DNA from 4 places in the Micromonospora sp. D93 genome. Region 4 is predicted to be linked to each of the others. Evidence: riboswitches for the same ligand, from Rfam matches in the RefSeq annotation. Region 4 holds a riboswitch; each other region holds the start of a gene.
The links. Region 4 has a riboswitch for cyclic di-AMP ahead of KBX71_RS34565 (NlpC/P60 family protein). Riboswitches for the same ligand answer to the same signal wherever they lie in the genome.
Positions count from the first base shown of each region.

Region 1: it holds a riboswitch for cyclic di-AMP, as region 4 does, so the genes downstream of both, KBX71_RS05360 (C39 family peptidase) here and KBX71_RS34565 (NlpC/P60 family protein) in region 4, are expected to answer to the same signal.
Region 2: it holds a riboswitch for cyclic di-AMP, as region 4 does, so the genes downstream of both, KBX71_RS24380 (hypothetical protein) here and KBX71_RS34565 (NlpC/P60 family protein) in region 4, are expected to answer to the same signal.
Region 3: it holds a riboswitch for cyclic di-AMP, as region 4 does, so the genes downstream of both, KBX71_RS29735 (coiled-coil domain-containing protein) here and KBX71_RS34565 (NlpC/P60 family protein) in region 4, are expected to answer to the same signal.

Region 1 is NZ_JAGPXW010000003.1:204,269-212,079, forward strand. Features, by position in the region: gene KBX71_RS05350 (CDP-glycerol glycerophosphotransferase family protein) at 1-1,401, shown strand, start outside; gene KBX71_RS05355 (alpha/beta fold hydrolase) at 1,406-2,152, opposite strand; gene KBX71_RS05360 (C39 family peptidase) at 2,290-3,126, opposite strand; cyclic di-AMP (ydaO/yuaA leader) riboswitch at 3,370-3,511, opposite strand; gene KBX71_RS05365 (hypothetical protein) at 3,796-4,566, opposite strand; gene KBX71_RS05370 (hypothetical protein) at 4,699-5,097, opposite strand; gene KBX71_RS05375 (acyltransferase) at 5,190-6,425, opposite strand; gene KBX71_RS05380 (glycosyltransferase) at 6,725-7,811, shown strand, end outside.
Region 2 is NZ_JAGPXW010000025.1:35,644-43,454, reverse strand. Features, by position in the region: gene KBX71_RS24410 (CsbD family protein) at 1-132, opposite strand, end outside; gene KBX71_RS24405 (cation-translocating P-type ATPase) at 207-2,453, opposite strand; gene KBX71_RS24400 (hypothetical protein) at 2,466-3,413, opposite strand; gene KBX71_RS24395 (heavy-metal-associated domain-containing protein) at 3,427-3,636, opposite strand; gene KBX71_RS24390 (metal-sensitive transcriptional regulator) at 3,731-4,027, shown strand; gene KBX71_RS24385 (YibE/F family protein) at 4,327-5,697, shown strand; cyclic di-AMP (ydaO/yuaA leader) riboswitch at 5,864-5,994, shown strand; gene KBX71_RS24380 (hypothetical protein) at 5,999-7,018, shown strand; gene KBX71_RS24375 (carbonic anhydrase) at 7,077-7,805, opposite strand.
Region 3 is NZ_JAGPXW010000037.1:49,129-56,939, reverse strand. Features, by position in the region: gene surE (5'/3'-nucleotidase SurE) at 1-765, opposite strand, end outside; gene KBX71_RS29750 (PfkB family carbohydrate kinase) at 762-1,739, opposite strand; gene KBX71_RS29745 (SRPBCC family protein) at 1,912-2,379, shown strand; gene KBX71_RS29740 (hypothetical protein) at 2,904-3,407, opposite strand; gene KBX71_RS29735 (coiled-coil domain-containing protein) at 3,550-4,614, opposite strand; cyclic di-AMP (ydaO/yuaA leader) riboswitch at 4,620-4,751, opposite strand; gene KBX71_RS29730 (cation diffusion facilitator family transporter) at 4,896-5,813, opposite strand; gene KBX71_RS29725 (AAA family ATPase) at 5,920-7,811, opposite strand, start outside.
Region 4 is NZ_JAGPXW010000009.1:443-5,932, reverse strand. Features, by position in the region: gene KBX71_RS12880 (NlpC/P60 family protein) at 112-1,125, shown strand; gene KBX71_RS12875 (N-acetylmuramoyl-L-alanine amidase) at 1,180-3,162, opposite strand; cyclic di-AMP (ydaO/yuaA leader) riboswitch at 3,398-3,533, shown strand; gene KBX71_RS34565 (NlpC/P60 family protein) at 3,547-4,587, shown strand; gene dcd (dCTP deaminase) at 4,661-5,239, opposite strand; gene KBX71_RS12860 (pyridoxamine 5'-phosphate oxidase family protein) at 5,339-5,490, shown strand, end outside.

The DNA.
Region 1 (7,811 bases), on a different contig from region 4:
GTCCTGCTGGGGCTGGTGCTTCTGGTGGGGCCGCTGCGTACCGCCGGCAGCCTGGAGATCCGGACGGTCAACCTGCCGGTCCGCGCGTGGACGCCGCTGATCGCCGACCGGCTCGGCACGGCCCTGCTCGGGCTGCTCGCCGCCCTGGCGCTCGCCGCCGCGCTCGCCCTGCCGGCCGGCGTGGCGCTCGCCGCCAGCCTGCTGGTCGGCGCGGGCGCCGGCGCGGTCGCACTGGACCTGGCCCGGCGGCGGTTCCGGCCGAGGGCCGGCGGCGGGTCGGTGGCCGCCGCGCTGCGCCGGTACCAGCCGGAGTTCCTGCTCTACTTCTCCGCGCCTCCCGGGTCCGAATACCAGGTCACCATGTGGCTGCCGTACCTGGAACGGATCGGCCGGCCGTTCCTGGTCGTGCTGCGCGAGCCGGAGTTCCTGGCCCCGATCGCTGCGGCCACCGACGCGCCGGTGGTCTACTGCCCCACCCTGGGTGCGCTGGACGAGGCGTTGGTGCCGAGCCTGCGAGTGGCGTTCTACGTCAACCACGGTGCGAAGAACAGCCACTGCGTCCGCTTCACCCAGCTCACCCACATCCAGCTGCACCACGGCGACAGCGACAAGGCACCGAGCGCCAACCCGGTGTCGGGGATCTTCGACCGGATCTTCGTGGCCGGGCAGGCGGCGATCGACAGGTACGGCCGCGCCGGGGTGCAGATCCCGGCGGACAAGTTCGTGGTGGTGGGTCGCCCACAGGTCGAGTCGATCGAGGTACGCCCGGAGCCCGCTCCTGGGCTGGCGCACCCGACGGTGCTGTACACACCGACCTGGACCGGGCACCACGCCGACGCCGACTACTGCTCGCTACCGGTGGCCGAGGAGCTGCTGCACCGGCTGCTGGAGCGCGGCGCGACGGTGATCCTGCGGGCCCACCCGTACACCGGGCAGAACCCGGCGTCGGCCCGCCAGCTGGGCCGCCTGACCGAGCTGCTCGTCGCCGACCGGGCCCGCACCGGCCGCCAGCACGTGGTCGGCGCGGCGGCCCGGGAGCTGAGCCTGACCGAGTGCGTCAATTCCGCCGACGCGCTGGTCTCCGACGTGTCCGGCGTGATCTCGGACTTCCTCTACTCCGGCAAGCCGTACGCGGTCACCGACATGGGCGACGAGGGCGACCGGTTCGTGGAGCGGTTCCCGCTGGCCGGGTCGGGTTACGTGCTGCGCCGGGACATGTCCAACGTGGACGAGGTGCTGACCGCACTGTTGGACACCGACCCGCTGGCCGAGGCCCGCTGGGCCACCCGCCGCCGCTACCTGGGTGACTTCCCGGCCGAGTCGTACGCGGAGATGTTCCTGACCGCCGCCCGCCGGGAGCTGGCGCCCGCGGAGACACTTACCGCGTCGGCGTCGGCCTAGCCGCTCAGCGGTACCTGTCGAGCAGCGCCAGCACCGCCGCCGGGTCCTCCACGTGCGCGTTGTGGCCCAGACCCGGCAGCGTGGCGACAGGTACGCCGTACTCCTTGAGTTGTTCGTCGGTGACCATCGGGTCGTTCTCCCCGCGCGCCAGGACCACCGGCACGTCGGTCGCCGCGAGCAGCGCGGCCACATCGGGTTCGCCGACGGCGAAGGCGGTCGGGTCCATGGCGAGACGCCAGCGGCCGTCGACCTGCCGCAGACCGGCGTCCACCACCGGGTGGTCCGGTGACAGCAGGCCGGCCAGTCCGGAGACGCGCAGGTAGCGGCGAGCCGCCTCGGTGCGGCTGGCGAACCAGCTCACCGGGCGGGCGGCGACCTCGGCGGCGCGGGTCAGCTCCGCGGGTGACCACAGCGCCTTGATGCCCAGCCCGACCACCGCGTCCACAGGCGTTCCGGCGTCACGGGCGGCCAGCGCCAGGCCGACCACCCCACCCAGCGAGTGCCCGAGCACGACCAGCCGGTCGTCGGGGGCGAGGGCCTGCGCGACCTGCTGGGCGAAGCCCACAAAGGAGTACGACGGCAGCGGCGGCGCCCAGCCGTGGCCGGCGAGGTCCGGTGCCAGCCACCGACCGGGCCAGTGCTGCTCGAGGTACGGCGCCCAGGGCAACCACACGTCGCCGGTCGCGCCCATGCCGTGCAGTAGCAGCAGGACCGGCCTGCGGCCGGCGTGACCACCCGTTTTCTCCACCACGGCCGCAGTCTCCCACGGTTCACGGCCCGCCACGAGAGTCGTCGACGACGGCGCACGCCCGGCTGCCACCGCGCGAAGATGCCGCGGGCGCCGGCTCCTTGTGGGAGACGACGCCCGCGGCGGTCGGTGTGCCCGGGTCAGGCGGAGTAGCCCCGGCTGGTGATCCAGTTGGCCAGGTCGATCGTGGTGACCCAGTACGACGGGTCGGCCGGGTTCGCCGAGTCGGCGATCCGCACGGTGCGACCGTTGTCCTTGTAACCCACGACGGCGATGTAGTGCCCACCGCCGTACGAGTGCCAGCCGCCGTCGGTGTCGGTGGCGTCGCCGACGACGTTCGCCACCACGCCCCGGCCGTCGGTGATGGCCTTCACGACGTCGGCCTGGAGCCGGTCCATCTGTGCCGGGCTGGGCGCGCCGGGGAACATCCTGGTCCGGTACGGGGAGCCCTTCACCTCGGCGTTGAGCGCCCGGGTGGTGTCCTCGGCCGAGTTGGTGCCCATCTCGGTGGTGCCCAGCTCGGCGCCGAGCTCCTCCTGGGTGCGGTCGATGCCGGCGGCGCTGAGCGCGTTCCGGGTGGCCGCCGGGCCGCAGTTGTAGTAGGTGTTCTGCGCCTCGTAGTCGTAGTCGAGCACCTTGGTCGCGGGCGGCTTCGGCCGCTCCGGCTTCCGGGTCAGGTCCGGGTTGCTGCTGGCCTTGGCGGCGGGTGACGCGGCGCTGGTGGCCGGGGCGGCCGTGCTCGGCGCGGCGCTGGCCGAGGGGGACGCGTCCCGAACGTCACCGCGGGAGGCGGCGACGTCGCTGCGCATCTCGGCGACCGTGGTCGCGGTGCGCTGGCCGGCCGGGGCGTCGTCGGCCGTGGTGAGCAGGGCGCCGGTGGTGGTGGCGATCGCGAGGGCCGCGGCGGAGGCGGCGACGATCTGGTACGGACGCTCGGTGGCGAGGCGGCGGAGCTGACGCTGCAGGGTGTGCTTCACGGGTCCTCCACGGATCGGGGGGAGAGCGGCACACCGGGGCCGGACCGGTATCCGGGCAGGCGCCAGCGCGCGGACCGTGGCCCGCGGATGGTGAACCGCTCAGGGGAACGCCCGGAGTGGCCGGGCGGGAAAGGCGATGACCCGGGGGTCAGCTCACCGTCACTGGACGAATGAGCGGGCGCACCGCCGCGCCGTGGAGGCGAGGGAACAACCGAGGGGTGGAAAGGTGCTGCACGAGGAGTTGACTCCTTCCGACACCGCCTACCGGGTTAGCTGACGGATTCGGGCGGGAAGATCGCCCTACCGCGGGCCGTGGCTCGCGGATTCACCCCGGACTTACTGATGGGTCCCCGGTTCGTAGATCACGATTGAGCGGGTCGATGCGGCGTCGCGTCTTGCGATCGGTTACCGCACCGGACGGGACGACACTACTGGCCACTTCGCGCCCTGCCAAGCCAGGTTCACCTGCGTAAACCCCAATTGACGCGCCAATTTCTGCGCGTATTGCAGATGATGTGACTCGATGGGACAACCGGTTACGGTGACGCCTCCGGGCGACAACCGGACAGGCCGCAAAGAACGCGACCACAATCGCGGGAACAATGACGCCGATCGCGCCGGACGTCCGGTTCAGCAATCCGGTGACCGGCCTCACATCACGGATCGGGCTCAACCCACCCGGGCCGGCCGCCACCGTGCCACGACGGCGGGACGCAACGCCCTGGCCACCGTCTGGCGCGTGGGCGCCGGGGTCGGACGCAGCCGGGCCTCCGCCGCGTACGCCTCCTCGGCGAGGGTGCGAGCCGACTCGGCGGCCAACTCGGCGTCGCGCCAGGCGGCCCGCTCGCGGCCGGTGGCCACCTGGTAGTCGACCAGCCGCGCATCCCGGATCACCCGGCTGATCAGCGCCTCCTGCTCGACCGGGTGTCGTCGGGGATCCCAGCCGTGCCGGTGCCCGAACACGTCGCCGAGCTGAGCCATGGTCAGATCGCCCCGCCAGTACGCCGCCATCGCCGCGCGGTGCAGATAGCGCTCCCGGGCCGCGTACTCGGAGGGGGTGTGCGGAGTCTGCGGAGTGGGCAGTGCGCCGGCGCCCGCGAAGCGACGCGCGGCGATGTCCGCCTCGTCGTACCCGATCCAGGCCCGTTCCATCTGCTCCTGAGCGGTCAGCCAGGCGGCGCGTCGCCGCCGGGCGGTGGTGGCCGCGCCGGCCGCGGCGACGGCCACCTCCTCGGCGTAGCGACGCCTGTCGACGGCCTCGGCGGCGGCCAACTCCCGCGCTGTGGGTACGGCCGGGGGCGGGTCGTCGGTGGGCTGGTCCCGTTCGGGGCGGGCGGCCAGCACGGTGAGGAGGCCCAGGGTCAACAGGAACAGGGTCGACCAGATGGCGGCGGCCTGCGGCACCTCGGTCACGAACTGGTAGAAGACGACGGTCTCCATGGTCGGCACCTCGGGGAGAGAGCAGTGCGATGGGAGCCGCGCCGGCCAGCGGGCCACGGAGGACCACGGGTCGGCGGGGTAGGAAGCGGGTGGGTCGACAGGGCGCGGTGACGGGACGGTCGTCCCGGTGGCTCAGCGCCGGGGTGGGGCCCGGGAGGCCCGGCCGCTCGCAGCGTCGACGAGGGGCAGCCGGTCGGACTCGGCCGCGCGGATCGGCAGCAACCCCGCCGCGGCGGTGCCCCGGTCAGCGGGGAGCACCGCCGACGTGTCGACCGACCATGCAGGCACCGAGTCCTCGGCGGCCTCCGGCGGTATCGCCGCACTGTGCGCCCCCACGTGCCGGAAGGAGGCCGCCAGCGGCCCGCCGGCTGGCATCGCGCTCGGGGCCGGCACCGGGCTGGACGTTGGCGCGGCGGCCGTGGCCGGGCCCGCGCCGAGCGTCAGGGCCGCGACGACGGCGAGGCTGGTCAGCACCCGCGTCGCCCAGCGCGCCACCCACCACAACGGACAGGTGAACGCGACCGGAAGCACGTCCCCACGCTACCGTCGCGCCGACCCGGACGCACCGACCACGGGCGTGTCGGATCACGCCGCGCCGACCCCGTTGACCAGGGTGGACGCTGTCAGCGCCTGTCGACGTACGTTGATCGACCCCCGGCCGGACCGACCTCGTCGGCGGCCCCGTCGGCCTCGTCGCGGGCGCTGCTCGCGGGGGCCTGTGCGTCGTCGTGGCCGGCCGTGCGTGGTCGGGGGACGGGTGCCGGACGGGCCGGACGGCGCGGCGCTAGCCGGCGCATCATCGGGGTCTCGACGAAGCGGTGCAGCAGCCCGGCGAGGACCAGGTTCGCCACCAGGAAGCCGAGCACCACGGCCGGGCCACGCCAGCCCGCGAAGCCGATCCCCCAGGTCTCGCTCCAGCGCAGCACGCTCGTCATCACCAGCACGTGCACCAGGTAGAAGGCGAACGAGACCTCACCGAGCCAGACCAGCGGCCGGGACCGCCACGGCGAGCGCCGACCCCGCACGTCCGCGTCCGCGGCAGCGGTGATCACCAACAGGTACACGACCGCGAGCAGCGTGGTCCACAGCTCGGCGCGGATCCACTGCGCGGCCGTCACCCAGGTGACCAGGAAGATTCCGCTGGCCACTGTCAGATTGGGACCGCGCCAGAGCCCTCGGCGCATCAACTCGGCCGCCACCGCGCCCAACCAGAACTCCAGCGACCGCGCCGGCGGGAAGATCTGGGTGAACCACCACCGGCTCACCTCCGGCACCAACTCCTGCGCCGGCCAGAGCGCGAGGATCAGCAGCGGCAGCGCGACGATCAGCGCCCAGAGCACCTTCGGCCGGGCCCGGCGCAGCAGCGGCAGCGCCAGCGGCAGACAGAGGTAGAAGAAGAACTCGCAGGACAGCGACCAGCTGACGGTGTTGATGCTGTAGAACCAGCCCGGCCGGGGGTCCCACGCCTGCAACAGCAGTAGGTTCTCCAGCGCGGCCGCCGGCAGGACCGGGTCGGCGAACCACCAGGCGACCACCAGCGTCGCCGCGAACAGCACCAGGTGGTTCGGGTAGATCTTGGCGATCCGTCGCCGCCAGAAGGTACGCCGGGAGTCCCCCTCGCGGGCCGACCAGACCAGCACGAACCCGCTGAGGATGAAGAAGAACTGCACCCCGGAGAGGCCCAGGGTGAACAGCTCGTCGACCACTGCCTTGTAGTCCGGCTCGGCGATGATCCGCATGGTGCCCGCGTGAAAGCCGAAAACCACAAGGGCGGCGATCCACCGCAACCCGGTCAGCGAGGGCAGCCGGGGCGGGGCCGGTGCGGGCCGGACGGCCGACACCGCGGCGACGCTCGTCATGCCGGGATCCCGACGCTCGGCAGGGTCACCAGCACTGTCGTATCCTCCTCGGCGCGGCGTCGGACGCCGCGACGGCGACGCCCGCGACGGCCCGGCAGGGCCGCACCGAGGCACCCTACCGGGTCACTCCCGGGTGAACCGGACGCATCCCACCCGCCCCACCAGCCCCTCGTTCCCCGGGCCGGGAACCGGCCTCCGGACGGCGTTAACCTTCCGCTGGGCGGGAGTTCAGAGATTCCACAATCGGCGGCAACGTCAGGTTCCGGGGCCGGCCACCCGGGTCGTCGAAGGTGGCGGACGTGGTCAATGAGCCGACGCACGCACTGCTGCTGAGCATCGTCGTGCCCGTCTACGGCGTCGAGGCGTACCTGTACCAGTGCCTCGAGTCGATCCGGGCCGACATCCCGGCGGGCGAGTCGGACGCGGTCGAGCTGATCGCCGTCGACGACGCCTCCCCGGACGGCTGCGGCGCCATGCTCCGCTCGTACGCGGTCAGCCGCGACGGCGTGCGCGTCGTGCACCTGAGCAGCAACGTGGGTCTGGGGCTGGCCCGCAACGCCGGGCTCGACGTGGCCACCGGCCGCTACGTCTGGTTCGTCGACAGCGACGACTGGTTGCCGCCGGGCACTATCGCTGCGGTGCTGGACCGGCTGCGCCAGCACCAGCCCGACGTGCTGATGCTCGACCACCTGCGGGTCCACGAGGACGGCCGGCGGGAGGTCGACGCGAGCAGCCCGCTGCTGCGCGGGATCACCGGCGTGACCCGGCTGGCCGACCAGCCGCAGCTGCTGCGGGTGCAACACACCGCCTGGAACAAGGTGGTCCGCCGGGACTTCATGGACGCGCTGGAGCTGCGATTCTTCCCCGGCTGGTACGAGGACATCCCGTTCAGCCACCCTCTGCTGATCGGGGCCGAGAAGGTCTCCGTGCTGGACCGGGTCTGCTACCTGTACCGCCAGGGCCGACAGGGCGCGATCACCTCCACCCGCAGCGGCCGGCACTTCGACGCCTTCGCCCAGTACGAGCGGCTGATGGGGTGGGTCGCACGGAAGCACCCGGACGAGCGGTTGCAGGCCGAATTGTTCGAGCTGATGATCAGCCACTACCTGGTGGTGGTGGGCAACGACGGCCGGCTGCACCCACACCTGCGGCGCGCCTTCTTCCACCGGGCCGCCGCGCACTACCGTCGGTACCTGCCCACCGGCGGCTACCCGCTGCCCCCCGGCGTGACCGGGTTCAAGCACCGCCTCGTCGGGCGGGGTGACTGGTTGGCGTACTCGGCGCTGCGCCAGGCCCACCGGGTCGCTGGTCGCCTGCGTCGGCCCGGCCCGGTGGTCGGCGCCGACAACGGTTCGGTCGCCGCCGACGAGGACCCGGGCCGAGGGG
Region 2 (7,811 bases), on a different contig from region 4:
GAGCTTGGAGGTGGACTGGTCAGCGCGACCCTCCGCCTCCAGCTGCTCGTTGCCGGTGGCCCGACCGGCGCCTTCCTTCAGCTTGCCGGTCGCGTCCTCGGTGGCGTTGTTGATCTTGTCGTCGATACCCATTGCCAACCTCCATTGCAAGCGTCGCTACGACCACAGAGGTACCCCCGCCGTCGCCGGCCCAACCATTACCCCCGTCACAGATCGGCAGCGGCCGAGCGAAAGCGACGCAGGCGCAGGCTGTTGGCCACCACGAAGACCGAGGACAGCGCCATCGTGGCACCGGCGATCATCGGGTTGAGCAGCCCCGCGGCGGCCAACGGCAGGGCCGCCACGTTGTAGCCGAACGCCCAGAACAGGTTGCCCCGGATGATGCCGAGCGTGCGTCGGGACAGCCGGATGGCATCCACCGCCGCGTCCAGGTCACCCCGGACGAGTGTGAGATCGGCCGCCTCGATCGCCACGTCGGTGCCGGTGCCCATGGCCAGCCCCAGGTCGGCCTGGGCCAGCGCCGGGGCGTCGTTGACCCCGTCACCGACCATCGCCACCGACCGCCCCTCGGCCTGGAGCCGCTTGATCACGTCGACCTTCCCGGCCGGCAGCACCTCGGCGATCACCTCGTCGATGCCCACCTCGGCGGCGACCGCGCGAGCCACTGTGGTGTTGTCCCCGGTCAGCAGGACCGGGGACAGCCCCAGCCCGCGCAGCCGGGCCACCGCCGCCCGGCTGCTCGGCCGGACCACGTCGGCGACCGCGAGCACGCCGCGGGCCCGTCCGTCCCAGCCGGCGACGATCGCCGTACGGCCGGCGGCCTCCGCGTCGCGCACGGCCCACTCGACCTCCGGCGGTACGTCGATCTCGTGCTCGCGCAGCAGCCGGACCCGGCCGACCAGCACGGCCCGCCCGTCGACAGTGCCGGTCACACCCAGCCCTTCGAGGTTGCCGAAGGCGGTCACCGGGGGCAGCGCGCCCTCGTCGCTGGCAGCGGCGGCGACCGCACGGGCGATCGGGTGCTCGGAGGCGGCCTCCACCGCCCGGGCGAGCCGCAGCAGCTCGGCCCGGTCCACACCGCTGGCCGGCACCACGTCCACCAGTGTCATCCGGCCGGTCGTCACGGTGCCGGTCTTGTCGAGCACCACGGTGTCCACCCGGCGGGTCGACTCCAGCACCTCCGGGCCCTTGATCAGCACGCCGAGCTGGGCGCCCCGACCGGTGCCGACCAGCAGCGCGGTCGGTGTGGCCAGGCCGAGCGCGCACGGACAGGCGATGATCAGCACGGCCACGGCGGCGGTGAACGCGGCGGTCGGGCCGGCCCCGGTGCCGAGCCACCAGCCGAGCGTGCCGACGGCGAGGGTGATGACGATCGGCACGAAGACCCCGGAGATCCGGTCCGCCAACCGCTGCACGGCCGCCTTGCCGCTCTGCGCCTGCTCCACCAGGTCGGCCATCCGGGCGAGCTGGGTGTCCGCGCCGACCCGGGTGGCGGTGACGATCAGCCGCCCACCCGCGTTGATCGTGGCGCCGACCACGCCGTCACCCGGGGCGACCTCGACCGGCACCGACTCGCCGGTGAGCATGCTGGCGTCGACCGCGGAGGTGCCCTCGTCCACCACCCCGTCGGTGGCGATCTTCTCCCCGGGGCGGACCACGAACCGGTCACCGACGACCAGCCGGTCCACCGGGATCAGGGTCTCCACGCCGTCGCGCAGCACCGCCACGTCCTTGGCACCGAGGTCGAGCAGGGCACGCAGGGCGGCACCGGCGGTGCGCTTGGACCGTGCCTCGAAGTAGCGACCGGCCAGGATGAACACGGTGACCCCGGCCGCCGCCTCCAGGTAGATGTTGCCGGCGCCGTCGGTGCGGGTGATGTCGAAGCGGAACGGGTGCGTCATCCCGGGCATGCCCGCGTCACCGAGGAAGAGCGCCCAGAGCGACCAGCCGAACGCCGCCAGGGTGCCGAGCGAGACCAGCGTGTCCATGGTCGCCGCGCCGTGCCGCAGATTCGTCCAGGCGGCCCGGTGGAACGGCAGCCCACCCCAGACCACCACCGGGGCGGCCAGGGTCAGCGACAGCCACTGCCAGTAGTCGAACTGCCACGCCGGAACCATTGCCAGCAGGACCACCGGCACGCTCAGGGCCACCGAGACCCAGAGCCGGGTACGCGGGCCCCGCAACGGGTCCACCGGGGGTTCCGCGCTGGGCGGGGCCGGCAGCGCCGCCGTGTAACCGGTCTTCTGGACGGTCCCGATCAGGTCGTCCGGCGTGACGCCGTCGGCGTACCGGACTGTCGCCTTCTCGGTGGCGTAGTTGACTGTGGCGCTCACCCCGTCCATCCGGTTGAGCTTCTTCTCGATCCGGGCGGCACACGCGGCACAGGTCATCCCGCCGATCGCCAGTTCGATCCGGTTCGGCGCCTCGGGCAGCGGTCTGCTGGTGGTGGTCATCGTCTGGTCCCGTCAGTTGTGTCCGTGCCCGGGCGTGCCGTGGTCGGCCTCGCCGGTCGGTGCGGGCCCGCTCGGGGTGGGGACGTCGCCGGTCGGGGCAGCGCCGGCGACCACAGTGAACTCGGCGGTGTGCACCCGCCCGCCGTGTTGGAAGTCGAGATAGAGGCGGTAGCTGCCGGCCGAGGGCACCTCGGCGAGGAAGGTGACGGCCGGACCGGGCCGGGTGCGCCCATCGCCGGGCGTCCCGTCCGGGTGCACGTGCAGGTACGCCAGATCACCCCGGCGCAGTGCCACCAGGTGCCCGTACGCGCCCAGGTAGGGCTCCAGGTCGGTGACCGGCTGCCCGTCCCGGCTGACGGTCAGCGTCAGCGACGACGTGCGGCCGGGCTGCGGCGCACCGGTCAGGATGACCGTGTAGCCGTCGACGGTGGTGCTGCTCGCCGGGGCGGGCAACTGCCGTTCGGTCAACTCCCCGGGGACTGTCACGTCCGCGCCGAGGGTCAGCGGCTCGCCCCCGGTCGGCGTGAAGTCGGCGAACGCCCGCCACTGCCCGGGGCCGGTCAGCGGGGAGTCGACCCGCCAGGTGCCGTCCGGGGCCAGTTCGGGATGGACGTGGCGGAAGCCGGAGAGGTCCCGGCGGGCGACGATCAGGTGCATCAGCTTGTCGTGCGCCACCTCGTACCGGGTGACCGGCCGGCCGTCCGGGCCGGCGATCCGGAAGGCGAACTCGCCGGGCGGGGCGTCGACCGGTTCGAGGGTGTAGCCGCGCTCGGAGACGAGCAGCCCACCGGGGAGCCGGTCGGCCGTCCCGCCGCGCTCGTCCGCCGACGGGGCGGCGGCGCCGTCGTGCCGGCTCTCGGCGACCGGGGCGGGGTCGACGACCCGGCCGACCCCGTACGTCGCGCCGAAGACCGCCGCCAGGCCGACGGCGAACCCGGCCAGTCTCGTCACCGTACGCACGCCGGCCCTCCGATCACGCGTCGACGAGGTCGTAGCCGGCCTCGTCGACGGCGGCCCGGACAACCGCGGTGTCCAGCGGCTGGTCGCTGCTGACGGTGACCCGGCCGGCCGCGAGGTCGACCTGGACCTCACGCACGCCCGTGATGGCGCCGACCTCGGCGCTCACCGCGCTGACGCAGTGCCCACAGGTCATGCCCTGCACCTGGTACGTGGTGTTGACCATCGGATCGTCTCCTTACGGTACCGGTACCCCGTGGGGGTATCTCATCAGACCACGACCGTACCATACCCCCTGGGGGTACGCTATCCTGGTCGACATGACCGCACCCACCCCGATCCGCGGATACACCGCCAGCAAGGACCAGCTGCTCGCGCGGCTCCGCCGCGTCGAGGGGCAGGTCCGGGGCATCGAGAAGATGGTCGACGACGACCGCTACTGCATCGACGTGCTCACCCAGATCTCCGCCATCCAGGCCGCCCTCGACAAGGTGGCCCTCGGGCTGCTCGACGGGCACGCCCGACACTGCATGCACGAGGGCGCCGCCGAGGGCCGGGCCGACGAGATGGCCACCGAGATGATGGCGGCGGTCGGCCGGCTCATGAAGCGCGGCTGACGGCCCGGGGGCCGCCGCGCGGGCTGTTCGACCGCCCGACACTCCGCCACGACCTGCAAGCCCCGGGTCGGCTGGCTAGCATCTCCCACGATGGTCTTCCGTATGCCGCTGCACAGTCGGGCACCGGCGACACCACCACGTGGCGTCGCCCCCGGCCGACCGAGCCGAGCACTGACCGTCCGTGATCAAGCGTTGATCAGGCAGCGATCCGCCCCGCCGTCCGCCGCGTTTCCCACCGAAACGGTGAACCGTCCGGCCCGCTGACCCGTACCACGCACCGGATCGTTGGGAGTCCCGCCTTGGCCGCCGACCACACTCACCCTGCTCCGTCCGCCCCACCACGGGTGCGACGGATCCTCGTCCTGACGGTCGTACCCCTCTTCGTCGCCACCGTGCTGGCCGCGGCGCTGCTCTGGCCGCGCGGCGGGTCACCGCAGACCGATGGTGGTGCGGACGTGCCGCGCTACCCCGGCACCGTCACCCGGGTGGTGAGCGAGCCGTGCCCGCCGGTGCCGTCGGTTCCCGAGGGCACGCCGAGGGTCGGCGACGGGCGGTGCGGCACCGTCGACGTCCGGGTGGACGACGGGCCGACCGCCGGCCAGCAGGTCCAGACGCCGGTGCCCGACGGACCCGGCGCACCCCGGGTCGAGGTCGGCGACGAGGTCATCCTTGTCGAACTGGCCGACCCGACCGATCCCACCACGAGCAACTGGAACATCGCCGAGCACCAACGCGGCACCCCGATGGTGTGGCTGGCGGTGGTCTTCGCGGCCGCGATCGTCGCGTTCGGTAGGTGGCGAGGTCTGGCCGCGCTCGCCGGGCTGGCCGCCAGCTTCGCCATCCTGCTCACCTTCGTGCTGCCCGGCATCGGCGCCGGCAGGTCACCACTGCTGGTGGCGGTGGTCGGCGCGGCCCTGATCATGTTCGTGGTGCTCTATCTGACCCACGGGGTCTCCGCACAGACCTCGGTCGCGGTGCTCGGCACCCTGGGCAGCCTGGTGCTGACCGGCGTGCTCGCCACCATCGCCACGGCCGCGACCCACCTCACCGGCTTCGGCAGCGAGGACGCCACCACCCTGTCGATGTTCCAGGGCGACGTGGACCTGCACGGTCTGCTGCTCGCCGGAATCATCATCGGATCGCTCGGTGTGCTCGACGACGTGACGGTCACCCAAGCGGCCACCGTCACCGAACTGGCGAACGCCAACCCCGGCCTGACCCGGTTGCAGCTGTACCGTGCGGCCACCCGGGTCGGCCGCGCGCACATTGCCTCCACAGTCAACACCATCGTGCTGGCGTACGCGGGCGCGTCGCTGCCCCTGCTGCTCCTGCTCACTGCCGACTCGCGGCCGATCGGGCAGATCCTCACCAGTGAGTTCCTCGCGCAGGAGATCGTCCGCAGCGCGGTCGCCACCCTCGGTCTGATCGCCGCCGTGCCGCTGACCACCGGGCTGGCCGCAGTGGTGACCGCAGCCGGCCGCACCGATGCGACGCCGTCCACCGATGCTCCCGCCCGGCGACCCCAGCCGGACCGCACCGAGGCACTCGCCGCACTCAGCTCACCGCGAACCGCCGGCTCCGACGAGCCGGACCAGCCGCGGACCGCACCCCCATCCCAGGCCACCGACAGGTGGCCGGAGTCGAACAGGAGCACGGATACGGCATGGTGACACTCCTCAGCGTGACCAGATCGGGCATCCACCCTGAGAACCACGTCACTGGTCACTCAACGCTATGGCGAAATGACGCTTTTGGTCGGCATCCAGGCGTAGCTCACCCGGTCGACTCTCGGGTAACCTCGCTGCCGGTTACCGATGAAGGCGCGAAGCGGCGCCTGCGGTGCCACCGCCCAATCGCCAACCGGCGAGCCGGGGACCCAGGTACCTGGGGTGAATCCGCGTCAGCGGTAGGGGCCACTTCCGCCCCGAACCCGTCAGCTAACCCGGTCGGCGGTCGACGGAAGGGAACATTGTGACGGCACCCCTACGCCGCTGGTTGACTCCCGTGGTGGCCGTGATCGCCGCACTGACAGTGCTCGCCGGGCCGCTCCCGGCGCACGCCGCCCCGACGACCCCCACACCGTCCGGGCACGAGGAGGACGGCGAGCCCAAGCTGCTCAACGACGTCATCGAGCAGGCCAACCGCGACTACTCCGCCGCGAAGTCCAAGCTGGACAAGTCCAAGAAGCGGCAGGGCGAGTTGGCGGCGGAGGTCGACCGGGCAAAGGCCGACCTGGACGCGTTGGCCCCGCAGGTCGCGCAGATCGCCGCCCAGGCGTACCGGACCGGCCGGATCGGAGCGGTCGCGCTGCTGCTGGAGAGCGACGCGCCCGACTCGTTCGTCCAGCGTGCCGGGATGCTCGACGAGATGAACATGGTCAACGAGAAGAAGCTCTCCGAGGTCAACGAGGTGAAGGCCCGCGCCGAGCAGGCCAAGCTGGCCCTCGACACCGAGGTCCGCGAACAGCAGAAGCAGACCGCCCTGATGGCGAAGCGCAAGAGCGAGGCCGACAAGGCGCTCTCCCTCGTCGGCGGCAAGGGTTTCACCGGCGGCCTGGTGGACGCCACCTCCAAGGTCGCGAAGATCGGCCCGGGTCGCACGGCCGACGGTGACTGGAAGCCCCAGTCGTGCAGCGAGAACGACCCCACCACGTCCGGTTGCATCACGCCGCGCACGCTGCACGCGTACAAGGAGGTCAAGGCGGCCGGCTTCAACCGGTTCGTCGGCTGCTACCGCTCCGGCGGGCCGTGGGAGCACCCGAAGGGCCGCGCCTGCGACTGGTCGCTGCAGAAGAGCGGCTTCTCACCGTGGCACAACAACGACACCCGGACGTACGGCAACAACGTCGCCGCGTTCCTCATCCGTAACGCCGACCGTCTCGGCATCTACTACGTGATCTGGAACCGGCAGATCTGGTTCCCGGCCACCGGCTGGAGTTCGTACAGCGGACCGTCGAACCACACCGACCACGTCCACATGTCGCTGCTCTGACCCGCACGATCCCGGTCGAGGGCCGTTCCGCGCGTGACGCGGAGCGGCCCTCGTCGCGTCAGACGGCGGCAGGGGCAGCCGGGTCGGTCGATTCGGCCGGGGCGTCCAGCGTCGCGAAGCCAGCCGGCACGGCGGCCACCGGGCGCACCGCTCCGGCCGCTAGCCGGTAGGACACGCCCACCACCGCACACCGCCCCCGCGCCACCTCCTCGGCCAGCACGGGGGACTGCCCGAGCAGCGTCTCGACGGTCTGTGCGATGTGGATGTCGACGATGCCGTCGATGTCGTCCACGCCCTCGGCCTCGGCCCGGCGCAGGCTGGGCAGCACGGCGTCGACCACCGCGCGCAGATGCCCACTCGGTGCGGTACCTGTCGCCGCGGACTCTCGGGCGGCCTGCACCGCACCGCACGAGTCGTGGCCGAGCACCACCACCAGCGGAGTGCCGAGCACGGTCACCGCGTACTCGACACTGCCGAGCACCTCGGGGCCGGCGGTGTGTCCAGCCGTGCGGACCACGAACAGGTCCCCCAGCCCCCGGTCGAAGATGATCTCGGCGGCCAGCCGGGAGTCGGAACAGCCGACGACCACCGCGAACGGGTGTTGCCCGTCGGCCACGGCGGCGCGGCGCCCGGCATCCTGGTTGGGGTGGCGGGGGGCGCCACTGACGAAGCGCCGGTTGCCGGCGACCAGCTCGGCGTACGCCAGGGTCGGCTCGCTGAGCGCGGACGCCCGGTCGGTGATCCGCTGCGAACCCGGCTGACCGCCGACGCTCCCGGTATGACTCATCCCGCA
Region 3 (7,811 bases), on a different contig from region 4:
CGTCACCGACGCGTACCCGGCGGCCAGCAACGCCACGTCCGTGCCGGGCTGTGCGGCCTGCCCCGGCTCCTCCAGCGAGGTGCGGACGAACCCGTGACCGGATTCGGCCACCGTCATCTGCACCTGACCGAAGCTGGCCAGGGTGCCTCGCCGCACCCCGCGCAGTTGCCCGTGCGGCAGGTCCGGGGTGTTCACGTTGAGCACGCTCTCCATCGGCGCGGAGGTCAACCGGGGGAGCAGGTCCAGGGCGACCCGCGCCGCAGTGCTCCAGTGCCGCTCGGCGTCGCGTACCCGGGCGGCGGCGTCCACCGCGGCGCCACCGCTCGCGGCCGTCGCCTCGCCGGCCGAGAGCACGTCGAGGGAGACCGCGATCGCCCGGCAGCCGTTCGTGGCGGCGGTGAACGCGGCGCCCACGGTCCCTGAGTGCAGCACCGCCCGGCCGGCGTTGGCGCCCCGGTTGACACCCGAGAGCACCACCGACGGCGGTGGGCCGAACGCCCCGTGCAGGGCGATCAGCGTGATGAAGCCGGGGGACCCGGCGACCCCGTACGCCGGCACACCTTCCAGGTCCGGCAGCGGGTGATCGTTCACGACGACTCGCCCGTCGCGCTCCAGGGCGCTCATCGCGGCGCTGGTGCCGCTCGCCTCCTCCATCGGCGCGGCGACCACCACGTCCAGGCCCCGCTGCCTGGCCGCCCAGGCCAGTGCCTGGATGCCCGGCGCCGCGATCCCGTCGTCGTTGGTGATCAGCACTCGCAGGGTCATCGCTCGACCACCCGGCCGGCCAACTCGTCCGGGGTGGTCCGTTCCTGTTGCCGGTCGTCCGCGGGTACCAGCCGGACCCGGTCCACCAGGCCGGTGATCGAATCCAGTCGACCGGTGCCCAGGCCGTGCCGGGTCACGTTCAGCGCGCCAGCGGCGGCGCCGGTGCGGATGGCGGTCCGGATGTCCCCGCCGCCGGCCACGACGGCCGCCACTCCGGCGGTCATCGAGTCTCCTGCGCCGCGCGGGTCGGCGGCCTCCAGCCGGGGCATCTCGACCTGGAACAGCTCCCCGTCGATGAGCGCCAACGCCGGCTGGTCGGCCCGGCTCACCACCACCGTCTCGGCGCCGCCCGCGTGCAGCTCGTACATGGCCCGGGTCAGCTCCCCGGTGTCGTCGCTGCGGGCGCGGCCGTCGCGGATCAACTCCTCGTGACTCACCTTGAGGAAGAACACCCCGCTCTCCAGCACCGAACCGAGGTGATCGCCGGAGAGGTCGACCACCACCCGGCCGCCGTTCGCGCCGAGATCAGCGGCGAAGCGTCGGTACAGGTCGGCGGGCACGAGCCAGGGTTCGTTCGGCCCACTGAGGATGCTCACCGAGGCCCGCAGGCCCTCGCCGAGGGCGAGGTTGTACAGCTCGTCGATCTCGTGCCGGCTCAACGGCTGTCCGGGCACGTCGGCGATCTCCTGCCGGGATCCATCCCGGCGATCGTGCACGTACCCGCCACTGCCGGAGTCACGGGCCACCACCTTGAGGTCCACGCCCTCGCTGACCAGTAGCGGCTCCAGCACCTGGCCGATCTCGCCACCGAGGGCTGCGCAGAGCACCACGTCGACACCGAGGGAGATCACCATGCGGGCCTGCCAGACGCCCTGACCGCCGGGGTGCAGGTGCAGCTCAGGGTGGTCGTTGGGCTGGTCCACGGTCACCGTCAGCTGTGGAGTGGGCGCGAAGACCATCACGTGCCCGCTCATCGGTCGTAGCCCTTCACGCATCCACCCTCCGTCACAGCTGGTGATTTCCCATTAGCCGACCGTAGTGCGAACGGTGTGCGAACGCCGGGACAACAGTGCGTGTCCGTCCGGGCGTTGCCAGCCAGACATCGGTACGGGACGATCGGGCGACCAAACGACGGCGGGAGACGGTGTGCTCAGCAGCGATACCTTCAGTTACACCGTTCAGGCCCGATGCTCACCCGCCGAGGCGGCGGCACTGCTCAGCGACCTGACCCGGCAGGGTGAGCTGCATCCGCTGATCGTCCGGGTCCGCCGGGTGCCGCCCCGACCCGGCGCGCAGGCCAGCTACACGATCAACGACCGGTTGGCGGCCGGCCCGCTGCGCTTCCGGACCACCTACCGCGCGGACGTGCTGATCAGCGAGGCCGACGAGATCGTCATGGTGGCCCGCCAGTGGCCGGCCACCACGGTGCGAAACCACACCCGACTGCGCGCCGAGCCGGACGGCCTGGTCCGCATCGACGTCGAGATCACCCTGACCGCCCCGACGCCGCTGTTCCGCTACGCGTTTCGCCAGGCCCAGGCCGCTCACCTAGCCCTGGCCACCCGCCTGGGCGCGGCCCTCGACCGCACCGGCACCCCCCCACCCCCGGCCTGACCCGCCCCGCCCGTCCGGCGCGCTCCACCGCCGGCCTACCCCCGCCCGCGCTCCACTGCCGGCCCGCCGCGCCGGCCGTTGCCCCGCTTCATGATCGTGCTCGATCGTGGATGTAGTGGCCTCGCGGCGCCCGGAGGCCACCACATCCTGGTCAACACAATTGCGTTAGCGAGCGGTTGCTGGGTGCAAGGGCGCGGTGAGCCCAGGTCCGCCAGTCCAGAAACGCCCCGCCCGCGCCGATCTTGCAGTTTCGGTCGCCGATATGCGCCGAATGACCTCTTGTGTCGCGACAGTAAACGCAAGATCGCGGAAGAGGGGCACCCCACCCTCGTCGATCATGGAGTTACGGTGCCGGGTTTGGCTCGATCCGGGCACTTTGCCACCCACCACAAGTCCATGATCGACGGAACAGCGCGGGGTTGACGAACAGCCACTCCGCCTAACGCAACGGTGTTCACATCCTGGTTGCAGCGCGATCATGGAAGCGTCGCGTGTGATCACGGCGCGGTCGACGGCCGATGTGATCAGGTGGTGCGGCCACGGCCCGCGAGGGTGGTTCCGGCGGCGGGACGGCGCCGGCCCCACGGCTTGTACGTGGACAGCACGGTCGCGATGATCATCAGGCTGGTCGACACCGCCGGCGCGATGACCAGGTCGGCGCGATCCCGTGTGGGCAGGGCGGCGCCGACCGCTCCGGCGTGGCGCAGGTTCGGGAGCAGCAGAAACAGCACCAGCCCGACCATCACAGTGGTGAGCACGAGCTTGACCAGCACCCAGCGGTGGCGCAGCAGCCCCCACGGGGTGAGCAGCGAGCTGGCGACTCCGATCAGCCAGACCAGGACGCTCAGCGGCGCGAACAGCACAGTGCCGACCAGGGCCGTGACCGGATAGACCACCCCCGGGTCGGCACCCCGCTGCACGGCGATGCCGAGGGTGAGCAGCACCAGGTCGGTGCCCAGCCAGCCGAGTGAGGTGACGAGGTGCAGGGTGAGCAGAGCCTTGCGGGTGCGGGGTCGGATCCGAGGCATACCGCGATGCTGCCCGCCGGCCCCGGCCGGGTCGTCCGACGAGCGACGACATCAGGGGTACGTCCGGCGACGTAGCCCGGCCCGGACGCAGGTGATGCCTGTGAGTCATCACCGATGGCTCACAGGCATCACGACGCGTGGGTCAGTAGACCGACAGGTGTACGTGGTTGGTGTGGTCGGTCGACGGGGTGCCGTGCGCCCCGCTGTACGACTTCCACCCGCTGCTGGGCAGCCAGATCTGCTTGTACCAGATCACGTAGAGCACGGCGAGCCGGTCCGCGTTGCGGATGAAGTACGCGGCAAGGTTGTTGCCGTAGGTCTTGTCGCCGCCGGTGGCGGCTCCACCGAAGCCGCTCTTCTGTGCGGCGAAGTCGCAGGCCCGACCCTTCGGGTGTTCACCAGAGCCGCTGGGGCGGTGGCACGAGACGTACCGGGTGAAGCCCGCGGCCTTGGCCTGGTTGAGGGCGTGCAGGGTGCGCGGGGTGATGCAGCCGTTGGCCGGCGTGGGGTCGTTGACGCTGCACGACTCGGAGGGCCAGGAGCCGTCCGAGTTGCGCGGTGCGGCCTTCGCGTTGGCGCTGGAGGTGCCCCGGTTGGAGCCGGTGTCGGCGGTGGTCTGCGGCTTGGGCGCGGTGGCCACGGTCAGGGCCCGTTCGGCCTGATCCTTGCGCTTGGCCATCACCGCGACCTGCTTGCGTTGTTCGGTGATCTCGCCGTCCAGGGCGCCCCGGGTGCGGTTGGCCTGGTCCTTGCTCTTCAGCAGGTCGCCCAGCACCCTGTCCTCGTTGGCGGCCACCGCGTCCAGCGCGGCCGCCCGGTCCATGAAGCCTTCGGGAGTGTTGCTGTTGAGCAGCGCCGACATCGCGCCGAGCCGGCCGGTGCGGTACGCCACTCCGGCGATCTCGCCGACCTTGCTGCTGCGCTGGTCGATCTCGACCTCGATGGTCTTCAGCTGGGTGGCGAGCTGCTGCTGCCGTTGTACGGAGGTGTCCAGGGCGCGCTTCGCGTCCAGGTAGCCCTTGCTGGCTGCCTCGAGTTGGGCGCGCAACGCCGGGGTGCCGCCCTCCTCGTCGGAGTCGGGTGCGGCGGCCCGCGATCCGGTTGGGGGAGCGGCCGAGGCGGTGCCGGCCGGAAGCGCGACGCCGAGGGCGAACATCGCGACGATCAGGGCCGCCAGTCGGGCGGCGGGTGGTCGTGCTGGTGCCACTGAGCATGTCCTTCCGTCAGCCGCCGACCGGGTTAGCTGACGGGTTCGGGACGGAAGATCCCTACCGCTGACGCGGATGCACCCCAGAAACATGGTTCCCCGGTTCGCCCAGCTGGGCGATTAGGCGGCGACCACCACCGGCGCCGGGAGGGCGCCGCCTGGTGGAGGCCGGGACCGAGCCTACCGGTGCCGATGGGGCCGCTGCAGCCAATGTGACGGACGGTGCGTGCGTCACCACGGAAAATTACGGCGAAAGCCGAGCAATGTTCCGAAAAGCCCCGTCACCATTCGATGGAGCCACACGCTCCGGAGGCGGCGCCGGGCTCGATCTGCAGTGTCGCGTGCTCGATGCGGAAGTCGTCGTGCAGGGCCGTACGCGCCGCGGTGAGCACCGCGCCGACCTCCGCGCCAGGTGCCATGGTCAGGTGTGCGGAGGCCACATCCATGCCCGAGGTGAGCGTCCAGACGTGCAGGTCGTGCACCTCGACGACACCGGGGACCGCGGCCAGCCGGTCGTGCACGGCGGTCACCTGGAGGTGCTCAGGGGCGGCCTGCACCAGGATGCGGACGGCGGCGCGGGCCAGCCGCCAGGTGCGCGGCAGGATGAACACGCCGATGGCGACCGCGACCAGGGGGTCGGCCCACCACCAGTCGGTGACGGTGATGAGCAGTGCCGCGCCGATGACGCCGAGCGAGCCGAGCAGGTCGCCGAGGACCTCCAGGTAGGCGCCCTGGAGGTTGATGCTCTCCCGGGCCCCGGCGCGCAGCAGGGCGAAGGCGGCGATGTTCGCGAGCAGGCCGAGCACTGCCACGGCGAGCATCGGGCCGGCGATGACCTGGTGCGGATCGCCGAAACGGCGGATCGCCTCGATCACCACGTAGATCGCGACGCCGGAGAGCAGGACGGCGTTGGCCAGCGCGGCGAGCACCTCGAGTCGGTAGAGCCCGAAGGTGCGTTGCGGGTCGCCGGTGGCCCGCCGGGTCGCCGTGATCGCGGCGAGCGCCATCCCGATGCCGAGCACGTCGGTGAACATGTGCCCGGCGTCGGAGAGCAGGGCGAGCGAGCCGGTGTGCAGGGCGACCACCGCCTCGACCACCATCAGGGTGGCGAGCAGCCCGAATGCGGCCCAGAGTCGACCCCGGTGCTGGTGTGCGGCATTGGCGACGGACCCATGGTGGTGGTCATGACCTGCGCCCACGAGAACCACCTTCCGTCGCTGGCCGGGACCCGGTCAAATGTATGCTCACATCGCTATGTGTGCAAGTATATGTGCAGCGCCTCTCACCGACGGCGGTCCGCGCAGGTCAGCCGGTCGAGTCGATGGTGGTGAGCCGCTGGGTGGCCCGGGAGAGCGCCACGTACAGGGTGCGTACTCCGGCGCCCGGATCCGCCCGGATCTCGCTCGGGGCGACCAGCACCACCCCGTCGTACTCCATGCCCTTGGCCTCCAGGCTGGTCACCACCTGCAACCTCGGCGCGCCGAGCGCGCCGAGCCAACCGGCGACCTCGTCGCGGCGGGGGACCGGCGTGATCACCCCGACCGTGCCCTCCACCTCGGCCAGCAGGCCGGCGGCGGCCTCCACTGTCGCGGTCTCCAACCCGGTTGCGGGTACCACCAGCTCGACCGGTTCGACCCCGGTGGAGCGGACGGCTGTCGGCAGCGGCAGGTCGGGGTAGAGCCGACGGATCTCCGCCGCCGCCACCGCGAAGATCTCCGCAGAGTTGCGGTAGTTGGTGGTGAGCGTGAAGTCGTGTCGCTTACGCCGGCCCAGCGCCTGGTCCCGGGCTCGGTTCAGCTCCTCCGGATCGCCGGTCCACGCGGTCTGCGCCGGGTCGCCCACCACGGTCCAGGAGGCCAGTCGGCCGCGCCGACCGATCATCCGCCACTGCATCGGCGAGACGTCCTGCGCCTCGTCCACCACCACGTGCGCGTACTCCCGGTAGTCCTCCGGGCGCTCCCGGGCCGCCGCGCGGGCGGCCCGCTGCCGTTCGCCGAGGGTGCTCAACTCGCGGACGCCACCGGCGAGCTGGAACGGATCGCGTCGCGCGCGAGCCGGCTGCGCGGGCTTACCGAGCAGCGCGTCCAACTCGTCCAACAGCGCCACGTCGGCGATGGTCAGCCCGGCCGAGTCCAGGTTCCGGTACGCGGCGTTGAGCAGCCGGATCTCCGCCGAGGAGAGGATTCCCCCGGCGTACCGGCGCAGCCGATCCGGCTGCGCCAGCCAGCCGAGCACGTGCCGGGGGTGCAGCCGAGGCCACCACGCCTTGAGGAACTCCCGGAACTCCGACCGCTCGGCGATCTCCGCCTCGAAGGCGGGCTGCTCCGGCAGCCGACCGCTGCTCAGCTCACGGGCCTGCGCCCAGAGCGCTGCGAACACCCCGTCGAAACCGGCCCGACGCACCTCGTTGCGCCGCGCGCCGCGTTGCAGCGCGCGATCCCGGATCCGGTCCAGCGCGGCCCGGTCCAGTCGCAGCAGCGTGCCCCGGTAGAGCAGCCGTAGCTCACCCGGGCCGCCCGGCACCGCGTCGCGGGCCGCCCGCTCCAGCACCCGGCGCATCCGCAACGAGCCCTTCACCGCCGCCACCTCGGGCGGGTCGGGGCGGGTCGCTGTCATCCCCGGAAAGAGGGTGCCCAGCGAGTGCAGGGTCGCGGTGTCCTCACCGAGCGACGGCAGCACGGAGCCGATGTACTCGACGAAGACCGACGACGGGCCGACCACCAGGATGCCGCCGCCGGCGTAGCGGCTGCGGTCGGAATAGAGCAGGAACGCGGCCCGGTGCAGGGCGACAGCGGTCTTGCCGGTGCCGGGGCCGCCCGCGACGATCGTCACCCCGGAGCCGGGGGAGCGGATCGCCTCGTCCTGCTCCCGCTGGATGGTCGCCACGATGTCGCGCATACCCCGGCCGGTGGCCTTGGACAGGGTGGCCAGCAGCGCGCCGTCACCGACGACCGTCATCCCCTCCGGGGCGGCCGTCGGGTCCAGCAGGTCGTCCTCGATCCGGGTGACCCGCTCGGCGCGGGACTGGATGGTGCGGCGCCGCACCACGTCCAGCGGCTGCGCCGGGGTGGCCTGGTAGAAGGCGGCGGCGGCCGGCGCGCGCCAGTCGACGACGAGCGTGACGGCGTTCTCGTCGCGGATCCCCAGTCGCCCGACGTGCAGCACCTGACGGTCGCGCAGGTCCAGCCGGCCGAAGA
Region 4 (5,490 bases):
ACCTTGATTACCGCCCCGAGCTTCCCTAATGTGAGGCACCGACCGCTGTGGGTCGTCTGCCTCGGCCCTTCCCTCACGCGAGGCGCCCGGCGGTCGGTTGCAAAGGAGTCGGTGCCGGTGGCAACCATGCCCCCTCATCGTCACGATCTGACTGCGTCTGCTCGCTCTGGTGGCCTGCGCCGCGTCGCGCACCGGGTGCTCGTCCTGGTCGCTGCCGCAGCGGTCGGCGCCGGTCTGCTGACCGCGCCGGCACATGCCGCGCCCACGGTCGACGAGATCGAGGCGCAGATCGACAAGAAGTGGGAGCAGTTGGAGCCCACCATCGAGCAGTACAACAAGGTCCGGGCGCAGCTGAAGGTCAACCGGCAGAAGTCGGCGAACCTGCAGAAGAAGATCGAGCCGCTGGCGCTGCAGAGCGAGCTGGCGCTCAACCGGGTCGGCGATCTCGCCTCCCGCTACTACATCTCGGGCCCGTCGCAGGACATCGGCGCGCTGCTGGTCAGCGCCAAGCCGGACACGCTCACCGAGCAGCTCACCATCCTCGACCGGCTCGCTGCGCGGGAGCGCAAGGAGGTCGAGGGTGTGCTGGCCGTACGTGCCAAGTACGACGGTGAGAAGCAGAAGCTGGACGCGCTGATCGTCACCCAGACCAAGCAGCAGAACGATCTGGCGGCCAAGAAGAAGCAGATCGACGCCGAGATCAAGCAACTCGAGGCGTCGATGCCGAAGACCACCGTCAAGACCGCGGCCTGCCCGACCATCAACGGAGTGTTCAGCGCGGCCGCCCGCACCGCGATCAAGACCGCCTGCGGCAAGGTCGGCAAGCCGTACGTCTGGGGTGCCACCGGGCCGAACTCGTTCGACTGCTCGGGGCTGACCCAGTACGCCTACAAGGCGGCCGGGATCTACCTCACCCACCACACCGGTGACCAGTGGAACGAGGGCAAGGCCGTTTCGCGAGCCGACGCCCGGCCCGGTGACCTGGTCTTCTTCTTCTCCGGCCTGAGTCATGTCGGGCTCTATCTGGGCAACAACACAATGGTGCACGCGCCACGTGCCGGCAAACCGGTGCAGGTGTCCAGCATCAACACCATGCCCGTCGCCGGGTTCCGTAGACCCGGCTGATCCACCCCGCGACACGGCGGCCCCCGGTCACCGACCGGGGGCCGTCGTGGTTTCTCAGCGGGGCGCGCCCACCGGGGACGGCAGCAGCTGCACGTCGGCGAGGTCGACGTACATGATCCGGTGACCGAACTGGATCTGCGCGTAGCGGTTCTTGCCGCGAATCACCGTCCAGTCACCCGGTGAGGAGCCGTCGACGGTGCTGGCCCGGTAGTACTCGCCGGCCAGCACCGCGCCGACGGCGTACCGCTGCCCGGCGGCCAGGGTGTACTGCAGCGACGAGATCGCCTGGTAGGGCACCCCGTCCGGGTACGCCGACTGCTCCGGGTACGCCCGTCCGTACACCGGAATGGTGGCCCGGCCGGGCTTCGGCGTGGCCACGACGCCGACGGTCCAGCTGGCGGTCGGCGCGGACGCCGGGTTGTGGAACCAGGCCCGTTGCCCGAGGTACCAGATCGCCGTCCAGTCGCCCTGCCGTCCGGCCAGCGCGTACGTCTGCCCGGCGGAGGCCCGGGCCCCGTGGTCCGACACTGCCATCGTGTTCGGGGTGCCGTCGGGGCGGAGCGCGATGTCGTTGACCAGCGGCGCGTCGGCGGACGGTGCGCTGCGCAGCACCACCGCCGAGGAGCCGCGCGGCGCGCACGGCACGCCCGCGGTGACGCAGTCGGTGAACGCCGGCCGGTTGGTGGCGTAGTCCGGGTCGATCCGGACCAGCCCGGTGGCCGGGGTGCCGGTGTCCAGTCGAGGTGCGTGCAGCAGGTCGAAGTAGTGCGTCCAGTCCCAGTACGGCCCCGGATCCCAGTGCATTCCCCGCACTGTCGAGGGGATGGTTCCGGGCACGTTGTCGTGGCCGATGATGTGCTGACGATCCAGTGGGATGCCCAGCCGCAGCGCCAGGTGCCGGACCAGCTTCGCCGAGGTCCGGTACATCGCCTCGGTGTACCAGGTGCCCTGCGCCGCGAAGCCCTCGTGTTCCAGACCGATCGACTTGGCGTTGACGTACCAGTTGCCGGCGTGCCAGCCGACGTCAGTGGTCCGCACGTGCTGGGCGATGTGCCCGTCGACCGAGCGCAGCGAGTAGTGCCAGCTCACGTAGGTCGGATCCTGGACGAGTTGCAGGGTCGTCGCCCAACTCGCCTCGGTGTCGTGGATGACGATGTACTCGATCTTCTGCCGCGCGGGCCGGTCGGAGAGGTCGTGGTTGCCGTAGTCCCCGTCGCCGAACGCCTCGTAGGGCGCCGGGATCCATTCGCAGGAGATGGTGCGGGGGCACTCCACCCCGTCCGGGCGGGCCAGCCGGCGCAGGCCCAGCCGGTCCAACCAGGAACGCTCGGGCAGCACCGTGCGGGCCGGCAGGGTGATCCGCTGGCCGTCGTCGGTCACCCGGGTCTGGCCCGCGCCGATGGTGGTGAAGACCTCGTCGGCGAAGGCCGCGGCGGCGTCGGCACTGTCCGCGCCGGAGTAGCGGGCCACCGCGCCGTACCAGGCCGCCGGGTCGGTGTCCGCGCCGACCGGCGCGTTCAGATCCCGTTGGTACGCGCTCAGCAGCGCGGCCCCACCCCGGATGTTGAGGCCCGCGTCGGTGCGCAGTGCCTCGGGGGTGGCACCGGTCAGCGTGGCGGCGGCGTCAACGGTCTGCAACGCGGCGGTGGGCGGCGCGGGGGCCTCGACGGGCCGGGGCGCGGGCACCCGGGCGGGACGCGAGTCGTCGCCGCGTGGGTCCTCGGCGCCGGCGTCGTGGTGACCGCGCCCCGGTAGGGCGGCCACGTGCCGGGCGTCGGTCAGGTGCATCGGGCCGTACCCGCCACTGGTGCTCGGTGTGCCGGCGTTGGTGTCCCAGCGCGACTCCAGGTAGGAGACGCCGAGCAGCACGACGGTCGGCACGCCGTACTCGGTGGCCGCGGCGGCGTACTGCTGCTGGCGGTCGGTGGTGGGCGCGGCGGCGGCCGGGCCGGCGGAGAGTGGCACCGTGGTCGCGGCGGCGACAACGGTGGCGGCGAGCAGTGCCCGCCAGCCGGTCGACAGGGTTGGATGGTGCATCGAACCCCCTAGATTCTCGCGGAGTGAGGTCAGGTCACCATCGCGCCGCCCGGGAGGTCAGGTCAATACCTTTCCATCTATCGAAGTATGCGGAAAGAATTCTTCACACACGGTCGGTGACCTCGTCCAATCCGTACGGAGTGTCACGGCCGCACGGGTTGCGGATCGGTAACAAGCGTCTCTACTCTGGTCATTCGTCGGCCCGACAGCAGCTCCGCCCAGCCCGGGCGGTAACGGACCGACACCGCCGAGTCGTTTCCGAGCGAACCGGGGACCCAGGTCCCTCGGGGTGAATCCGCAGCCACTGCGGTAGGGCGCCGACTTCCCGCCCGAACCCGTCAGCTAACCCGGTAGGCGGTCAGGAAGAAGGAGTACGGAACCCCGGTGGCACTCCATGCCCCGCGGCCGTCGTCCGAGCGGTCGGCATCAGCCGGCCCGCCGTCGATCGTGCCGCGCCCACGCTGGTCCCGCTTCACCACCGCACTCGCCGCGCTGGCCGGCATCGCCGTCGTCCTGACCGGCAGTGCCACGGCGGCCCACGCCGACCCGTCCGTCGCCGAGATCGAGCGCCAGATCGACGCCGACTGGAACAAGCTCGAACCGGTCATCGAACGGCACAACGCCACCCGCACCGACCTCGGTGCGAAGCGCAAGCAGGCCGACGCGCTGGCCGCCCGGATCACCCCGCTGGAGCGTCAGGTCGACGCCGCGATGGACAAGGTCAGCGCCCTGGCCGTACGCGCCTACATGGGTGAGAACGTCTCGACAGTCAACGCGATGCTGGGCAGCCGGTCGCCGAGCGAGGTGGTCGGTCAGCTCGAAATGCTCGACCGCTTCGCGCACAACCAGCAGAAGGACGTACGCCAGGTGGCCGACCTGCGCGACCAGCTGGCCGCGCAGAAGGCGCCGCTGGACGAGATGGTTGCCCAGCTGGCCCGCACCGAAGCTCAGCTGGCGGCGAAGAAGAAGCAGATCAACGACGAGATCGACCGCCTGCAGAAGCTGCGGCTGAAGGTGTACGGCAGCGGTGGTGGCGGCCCGCTGCGCCCAGCGCCCTGCCCGGGTAGCTACCCCGGCGGCGCCGCGGGCACCGCTGTCAAGTTCGCCTGCGCGCAGATCGGCAAGCCCTACGTCTGGGGTGCCGAGGGTCCGAACTCGTACGACTGCTCCGGGCTGATGCTGGCCGCCTGGGCGAAGGCCGGTGTGTCGCTGCCGCACAACGCCGCCGCGCAGAGCCGCGTCACGAAGAACGTCAGCAAGGGCGACCTGCGCCCCGGCGACCTGGTCTTCTACTACAGCGACATCCACCACGTCGGCATGTACGTCGGCGGCGGCTGGGTGGTGCACGCCTCGCAGGCCGGTCAACCGGTCAAGATGAAGAAGGTCGACGACGGCCCGATCCACAGCTACGGCCGCCCGGGCTGACCCCGGGTGATCGAAGGGCCCGTCGCGATCACGTCGCGGCGGGCCCTCGTCGTTCTGTTACAGCGGGTGAAGCTCAGCGGGTTGGCCAGGTGCGCCAGTGCTGCCAGGCGCGGCTGGGCGTCGGCCCCCGCTGACCCTGGTAGCGCGAGCCGTAGACCACCGAGCCGTACGGGTGCTCGGCCGGCGAGGAGAGCCGGAAGATGCAGAGCTGCCCGATCTTCATGCCCGGCCACAGGGTGATCGGCAGGTTCGCCACATTCGAGAGTTCCAGGGTCACGTGACCGGAGAAGCCCGGGTCGATGAAACCGGCGGTGGAGTGCGTGAGCAGCCCGAGCCGGCCCAGGGAGCTCTTGCCCTCCAGTCGGCCGGCGAGCTGGTCACCCAGCGAGATGACCTCCAGCGTCGAGGCGAGCACGAACTCCCCCGGGTGCAGCACGAACGGCTCGCCGTCGGGGACCTCGACCACCGATGTCAGGTCGTCCTGCTGCATGGCGGGGTCGATGTGGGTGTAGAGGTGGTTGTTGAAGACCCGGAACAGCCGGTCGAGTCGGACGTCGATGCTGGACGGTTGGACCAGGGTGGGCTCGAACGGCTCCAGGCCCAGCGTGCCGGCCTTGATCTCGGAGACCAGGTCGCGGTCGGAGAGCAGCATCGGACCACCATAGCCGCGTTACCAAAAGCGGCCGGATTCGGTGCCGGTGACCAGCGCGTCGAGGTCGCCGCTCGTACATTTGTTCGATAGAATGCCCGCATGGCTTCCTGGTCCGAATTCGCCGCCGACGAGCCCCGACTCGCCGACGGGATCCGCGTTCTCCTCCAGCAGTACGGGCCGGGCTTCGGCTATCTGGCCACGGTCCGCGCCGACGGCGGGCCCCGCGTCCATCCGGTCTCCCCGGTCATCAC